Linked DNA regions of Pelorhabdus rhamnosifermentans. The protein of the gene in region 1 binds, or shares a complex with, the protein of each later gene. Links are inferred from orthologs where the notes say so. Each region holds a gene or a part of one and is shown in the gene's direction. Other genes may lie near its edges.

Region 1 (3,544 bases):
AAAAAGTATGGTATTACTCCGCAGACAATTGTGAAAAAGGTTCGTGACTTAATTCAAACAACGAAGGTAGCTGAGGCGGAAACACCTTATGAGCCGGATGTGCTGAGCAACCTGAGTAAGCGCGAAATGCAGGATCTTACGGCCAGTTTGGAAAAAGAGATGAAAGCGGCTGCCAAGGCGCTGGAATTTGAGCGAGCAGGCGAATTGCGCGATGAAATTAAGAAACTCAAGAAGATGCTCAATGAGAGCGAGACTAAAGCAAAGACGGCTGGTAAAGCAAAGAGAGCCAGGCAAACGCGCATAAAATCGAATTGATTTTTTTGGACAAAGGCCAGTGGACAATGATGGAAGAGAGGAACAAGTGAGTGAAGGAACAGATTTTTGTTAAGGGTGCCAGACAGCACAATCTAAAAAATATTGATATTGCGATTCCCCGTGATAAGCTTGTGGTGATTACAGGGCTGAGTGGTTCAGGCAAGTCATCGCTTGCTTTTGATACGATTTATGCGGAAGGACAGCGTCGTTATGTGGAGTCACTTTCTGCTTATGCCCGGCAGTTTTTAGGGCAAATGGACAAGCCTGATGTGGATTATATTGAGGGGTTGTCACCAGCCATTTCTATTGATCAAAAAACAACGAGCCGTAATCCCCGTTCGACAGTGGGGACGGTAACAGAGATCTATGATTATTTACGGCTCTTGTTTGCCCGGGCGGGTGTGCCGTATTGTCCGCATTGCGGTAAGCCCATTCGTCAGCAAACGGTGGAGCAAATGGTGGATCAACTTAGGACTCTTGGCGATGGGGTGCGTCTGACTGTTTTGGCGCCTGTGATTCGCGGCAAGAAAGGCGAGCATGTGAAGGTGCTGGCCCAGATTCGCAAAGATGGCTACGTACGGGTTCGCGTCGATGGCCAGACACTCGATGTGGCGGAAGACATTTCGCTGGAAAAGAATAAAAAGCATACGATTGAGGTTGTCGTAGATCGTGTGATTGTGCGCCAAGGCAGTGAATCCCGTTTGGCAGAATCATTAGAAACGGCGCTGAAAGTAGGCAACGGTGTGGTTCTTGTCAATGCGGGCGGCAAGGAAGATCTGACATTTAGCCAGAATTTTGCTTGCGTGGATTGCGGTATCAGTCTACCCGAAATTGCACCGCGCATGTTTTCTTTTAACAGTCCCTATGGTGCCTGTCCGGCTTGCACTGGTCTGGGCTATAATATGGAGCTTGATCCAAGCAGCATTATTCCCGATGGCAGTAAGACGCTGGGTGACGGAGCCATTGCGGCTGTCAGCAAGAATCGAAATTCTTATTTTATGTGTCAGCTTGAGGCGCTTGTCACTCAGCACGGTCATTCTTTTGATGAGCCGTGGGATAGTCTGCCTGAAAAACTGCAACAGCTTATTTTGCAGGGCTCTGATGAAAAATTGACTTTCCAATATGAAAATATGTATGGTGAGACGCGCACCTATCAGGTACCTTTTGAAGGAACTCTCCCGCTGTTAAGCAGACGGTATCGTGAATCGACTTCTGATATGATGCGGGAGGAAATTGAGGAATTTATGAGTGTGAAGCCTTGTCCAAAATGTCATGGTGCAAGGCTGAAACCGGAATCACTGGCTATTCGTATTGGTTCGAAGAATATCTATGAAGTGACGCAGCTCAATATTGCTGACAGTCAACAATTTTTTTCTGCCGTCGAGCTTACTGAGCGACAGCAGCTGATTGCCAGGCAGATTCTGAAAGAAATTGATGCGAGACTGGGATTTTTAAATAATGTTGGTCTTGATTATATTACGCTGGATCGTGCAGCAGGTACTTTGAGCGGCGGCGAGGCGCAGCGTATTCGTCTGGCAACCCAGATTGGTTCCGGTCTCGTGGGGGTTCTCTATATTCTCGATGAACCCAGCATTGGATTACATCAGCGTGATAACAATCGCTTGCTTGACACGCTCAAGCACTTACGTGATTTAGGCAATACGCTGCTTGTTGTTGAGCATGACGAAGATACCATGTATGCAGCGGACCATATTATTGATATTGGCCCTCTTGCTGGGGTGCACGGGGGCAAGGTCGTGGCCCAGGGAACGGTAGAAGATATTAAAAATTGTCCGGAATCCATTACAGGTCAGTATTTAAGCGGAAAGAAGAGCATTCCTGTACCAGCCAAACGGCGTAAGCCCAATGGAAAATGGATTGAAGTGGTGGGGGCCAGGGAAAATAACTTAAAAAACATTACGGCTCGGTTTCCTTTAGGCGTGTTTACGGCTGTAACGGGGGTGTCTGGCTCAGGTAAAAGTACGCTTGTCAATGAAATTCTTTATAAAGGATTGGCGCAAAAGGTGTATGGCAGCCGTGCTAAGCCTGGGGCTCATAAAACGCTTGTTGGTGCCGAAAATATTGATAAAATTATTGAAATCGACCAGTCGCCCATCGGTCGTACACCGCGTTCGAATCCGGCTACCTATACAGGGCTGTTTGACGGTATACGCGAGGTATTCAGCCAGACGCCTGACAGCCGTATCAGAGGTTATAAACCCGGCCGATTTAGTTTTAATGTCAAAGGCGGCCGCTGCGAGGCCTGTCATGGTGACGGCATTATTAAAATTGAGATGCATTTTCTGCCTGATGTTTATGTGCCTTGTGAAGTATGTAAAGGAGCCCGTTATAATAGAGAAACTTTAGAAGTACGCTATAAAGGCAAAAGTATCGCGCAAGTGCTTGATATGATTGTGGATGAAGCGGTAGATTTCTTTCAGAATATCCCGAAACTGCATCGAAAATTGCAAATTCTCAAGGATGTAGGCTTAGGTTATATCAAATTGGGTCAACCTGCGACGACATTATCAGGCGGTGAGGCGCAGCGCGTAAAGCTGTCCACTGAGCTTGCCAAGCGTAGTACAGGCAAGACGATTTATATTTTAGACGAACCGACGACAGGGCTGCATACAGCCGATATTCATCGTTTACTTGAGGTATTGCAGCGCCTTGTTGATGGCGGCGACACAGTCATTGTTATTGAACATAATTTGGATGTCATTAAGACAGCCGATTATATTCTGGACTTGGGTCCAGAAGGCGGCGTACGCGGCGGTACCTTAGTAGCGCAGGGAACACCGGAACAAATCGTTCGTGAAAGGACTTCCTATACGGGGCAATATTTAGCACCCCTCCTTGAACGGGGAACGAGCAAGTAAAATTGAATGAATAAACTGCCCACTTTGTTAAACAGAGTGGGCAGTTTGCAAGGAAACGGGCAATAAAAAAAGGCGACCGTTGGTGCGGTCGCTGTTAAGCACTACGTGCTTGAACAAATAGGCATTTATTGTTAGAGTTTCCTCTTATTATTGGATTATTGGAAAAATTTATATTTAAATGATACTTGGTCCTAATATCAACTATTATAAAACACGGTCCTTGTTTTTACAATAACTTTTTGAACATTTTGGTTATATTGTGTAACTTTACTACAAGCTGAATGAGGAGAATCTGGAGGTGTTGGCTGTGACAGAAGAGGTGGCGGAAAAACTTGTCCTGTTACCGGATC
Region 2 (4,070 bases), on another replicon or contig:
TTATCATTTTACTAATTAGTAAGCGTGAGGAGAAGGAAAAAATGCATATTGTTTATACTTGTTCCCATTGTGATGCATTCATTGCTGAAATTGATGCAACGGGGCTGACTGAAGTGCAGTTGGGTTTTGACTGCTTGACGCCAGAGGAGCGTCAGGATATAATTAAAATCAATCCAAACAGTGGAACAATCTTCGTTGCTGCTATTTGTGATAGTTGCATAGGAGAGATTGAAAGGATGCAAGAAAAATTGTCTGTTTCTCCGTTTCCTTTCATACACTAACAATGAAAAAATAAACGGGGCTTTAGCGTAGCTAGAGCCCTTTTTGGCCCTGCCTGAAAAGCAAGGGAGTTTTGTTTTGTGGGACGAGGTGTAAAAATGCAAGCTTTTTATGAATTATTAGCAAAAGATTCAGCCATGCAGCAAGCTTTGCAGTGTTTTGAGCAACAAACAATAGGTCAAAGCCTAGTTTATGGATTAACAGGAAGTCCAAAACATTTGCTTGCGGCTCTAGCTTATGAGCATGGGACACGTCCAACTGTCATTGTGTGTGGCAGTCAGGAAGCTTTGGAACAGTTTCGTACCGATGTAGTCGCCGTACTCCCGGAAAAAGATATTCTGATCTTGCCTACGTTGGATATGGTGAGCTTTACTGCGACTGCTAAGAGTTTAGAGCCTGCGGCTCGTAGGATGGAAATCTTAAGTAAATTGGTACAAAACGAACCTTGTTTTGTACTTGCCACAGCCGAAGCGATTATGCAGCAAGTCCAGCATAAATCAGATTTTGAAAGTAGTCGTCTCGTACTGATTGATGGTAAAAATGTCGATCGTCAGGAAATTTTTCGTCAACTTGTTCGTAGTGGCTATGAACGGGTTGATCAAGTAGATGCTATGGGGCAGTTTAGTGGGCGTGGCGGGATTATTGATATTTTCCCCATTAATAGTGCTCATCCTGTTCGAGTGGAATTATTTGATGATACTATTGATTCGTTGCGCTACTTTTCTGTTGAAAATCAGCGTTCGCTAAGTAGTATTGACAGGGTAGATGTGTTGCCTGTAAATAGTCCCGTTCAAGTTGGTAAGGGGGATACGCTTTTTTCCTATTTAGCAACGGATGCCAATATTGTTATGGATGAGCCCATGCGTATTCGAGAAATGATTAACAAATCGGTGAAGGAAAATCCGGCCATTAAAAAGCAAGTTTTTACCTGGGCTGAACTGATGCAGTCGGCCAAACAGCATAACATCATTTTTCTGACACTGATGCTGCAGAAAAACCCTCAGACTGATCCGAATCGGATTATTAGCCTGACTGTGAAAAACATGGCACCTTTTCATAAACAAGTGGACTTATTTATAAAAGAACTTTCTTTATGGCAAGAGCGTAAGGATACGGTCATTTTAAGGTTTAGTACGGCAGAGAAAGCCCAGAATTTTGTCAATTATTTACGCCAAGAAAAATTTTCTGCCGTTTTTGATGAAGCACCTAAACAAATTCAGCCTGGTAGTATTGTTGCAACATTAGGTGCTTTACAGTCGGGTTTTGAACTACCTCATGCGCAACTTGTGATTGTCAATGAAATTGATATTTGGGGACGGCAGAAACGAAAGATTCGTCCTCGCGTATCAAAAGAACAAAAGATCACTTATTTTCGGGATATTAATTTAGGCGATTATGTTGTTCATGTGAATCATGGTATAGGTAAATATGTAGGTGTCGAAACGATGGACGTGGGGGGCCTTACGAAAGATTATTTGCTTATTCGCTATGCTGGACAAGATAAGCTTTATGTGCCGACAGATCAGGTGCAACTTCTGCAAAAATATATTGGGGCGCAAGGGGAAATACCGCGGTTAAGTAAAATGGGTGGCAGTGAATGGCTCAAGGCCACAACGCGTGCCAAGGCTTCTGTAGCTGATTTAGCCAAGGAACTTGTGGAACTTTATGCTCATCGTAAGATTGCCAAAGGATTTTCTTTTGGCTTAGATACAACCTGGCAGGCAGAATTTGAAGAAGCTTTCCCCTTTGAAGAAACGCCAGATCAACTTGTGGCGATTGATGAAATCAAGCGAGATATGGAATCGGAACGCCCTATGGATCGTTTACTTTGCGGCGATGTGGGGTTTGGTAAGACGGAGGTAGCCATACGCGCGGCCTTTAAAGCGGTTATGGCAGGCAAACAGGTAGCTGTGCTTGTGCCGACAACGGTGCTGGCGCAACAGCATTTTCAGACTTTTAGTGCCCGTTTTGCTGATTTTGGTCTGACTGTCGATGTGATTAGCCGTTTTCGAAGTGCTAAAGAGCAGCGAGCTACTTTGGCAGCCTTAAAAGCAGGAAAGGTGGATGTGCTTATTGGCACGCACCGCATTCTGCAGGCGGACGTGACGTTTAAAGATTTAGGGCTATTAATTGTTGATGAAGAACAACGATTTGGCGTTGCTCAGAAAGAAAAATTTAAAAAATGGCGTAATAATATTGATGTGCTGGCATTGAGCGCAACGCCAATTCCAAGGACACTCCATATGTCCTTGGTGGGAGCACGGGATATTAGCATTATTGAAACACCGCCTGAGGAAAGATTTCCTGTTCAAACGTATGTCGTTGAATATGATGAAGAAATTATTCGGGATGCCATTCGCCGAGAAATTAAGCGGGGCGGTCAGGTCTATTTCGTTTACAATAAGGTGCAGACCATTGATAAAATGCGCCAAACCTTAAGTGAGATGCTGCCTGATGCTCGGTTCCAGACAGCACACGGTCAAATGCCTGAAGAGCTACTAGAGCAGGTGATGCTTGATTATTATGAGGGTCAATATGATGTGCTTGTATGCACGAGTATTATTGAAAATGGCTTAGATGTGTCTAATGCCAACACCATCGTCGTGTATGACGCGGATCATTTTGGATTGTCCCAGCTTTATCAGATGCGTGGCCGTGTAGGCCGTTCCCATCGTTTATCTTTTGCTTATCTTACTTATCGCCGGGACAAGGTTCTAAGTGAAGTGGCTGAAAAACGTCTTCAGGCCATTAAGGAGTTTGCTGAACTTGGTTCAGGGTTTAAAATTGCTATGCGTGATCTTGAAATTCGCGGTGCGGGTAATTTGTTAGGGGCTCAGCAGCATGGACATATTGTCAGTGTAGGTTTTGAGATGTACTGCCGATTACTTGATGAAGCGGTGCAAGAGCTTAAAACAGGTAAGACTGTGGAGGTTCAGCCGGAACCTGTACTTGAATTTCAGGTAGATGCTTATTTAAGTAGCGACTATATTGGTGAAGCCGTGCATAAAATTGAGATATACCAACGTATTGCTGCCATCCAAACCGAAGAAGAAATTAGCGATTTAGTTGATGAATTAATTGATCGCTTTGGTGCACCCCCTGAACCTGTTCTTAATTTGCTTTCTGTAGCACGGGTGAAAAATTATGCGAGAAGATTAGGTATCCAGTCGGTTATTCAAAGCCATGAGATAATCGAGGTTCACTTCTTTGATAAACCCCATATTAATATCGATGCTGTACTGAATTTTAAAAGAAATTTTCCTAACCGTATCACAATTTTGCAAGGCCCCCCACCCAGTCTGCGTATCAGAACAGCCAAGCTTGCTGAACCTGTTTTACCTTGGTTAAATAATTTGTTAAAGAAAATCGAACCTGTGAGTAGACATGAATAAAAAGAGTAGGCAAGATATATACTATCATTGAAGCAAATTGTCAAAAAAATGTAGAAAAGGAGGGATCCAGGTGAAAGCGACTGGAATCGTGAGAAGGATAGACGATCTAGGCAGAGTAGTTATACCAAAAGAAATTCGTCGTACTCTGAGGATACGTGAAGGTGACCCGCTGGAAATATATGTTGATCATGAAGGCGAAGTGATTTTGAAAAAATATTCGCCTGTAGGGCAATTGGGGGATTTTGCGAAAGAGTACGCCGATTCTTTACATGAAGCCATTGCGCATATTGTACTCGTTGCTGATCGCGATAACATTGTGGCTGTCGCCGGTGCATCAAAAAAGGAGTTTTTAAATAAACCCCTTGGGCCTGCTGTAGAACAGGCCATGGAAGGTCGTAA

The links.
Region 2: the proteins of uvrA (region 1) and mfd are in contact, whole or in part, in a crystal structure (PDB 4DFC), measured with the Escherichia coli proteins. The link is inferred for Pelorhabdus rhamnosifermentans from one-to-one orthologs.

What each region holds. Positions count from the first base shown.
Region 1 is NZ_JAHGVE010000001.1:296,142-299,685, forward strand. The notes cover bases 50-3,394. They hold uvrA (excinuclease ABC subunit UvrA), read left to right. Parts: upstream 50-365; coding sequence 366-3,194; downstream 3,195-3,394. Other genes in these bases: uvrB (excinuclease ABC subunit UvrB), read left to right, coding at 50-315. In the rest of the region: more of uvrB, read left to right, coding at 1-49; excinuclease ABC subunit UvrC, read left to right, coding at 3,502-3,544. UniProt on the Escherichia coli protein: The UvrABC repair system catalyzes the recognition and processing of DNA lesions. UvrA is an ATPase and a DNA-binding protein. A damage recognition complex composed of 2 UvrA and 2 UvrB subunits scans DNA for abnormalities.
Region 2 is NZ_JAHGVE010000006.1:38,036-42,105, reverse strand. Bases 1-3,871 are described here. They hold mfd (transcription-repair coupling factor), read left to right. Parts: upstream 1-377; coding sequence 378-3,671; downstream 3,672-3,871. Other genes in these bases: spoVT (stage V sporulation protein T), read left to right, coding at 3,742-3,871; Ga0466249_RS08725 (anti-sigma-F factor Fin), read left to right, coding at 42-281; Ga0466249_RS08730 (hypothetical protein), read left to right, coding at 1-19. In the rest of the region: more of spoVT, read left to right, coding at 3,872-4,070. UniProt on the Escherichia coli protein: Couples transcription and DNA repair by recognizing RNA polymerase (RNAP) stalled at DNA lesions. Mediates ATP-dependent release of RNAP and its truncated transcript from the DNA, and recruitment of nucleotide excision repair machinery to the damaged site.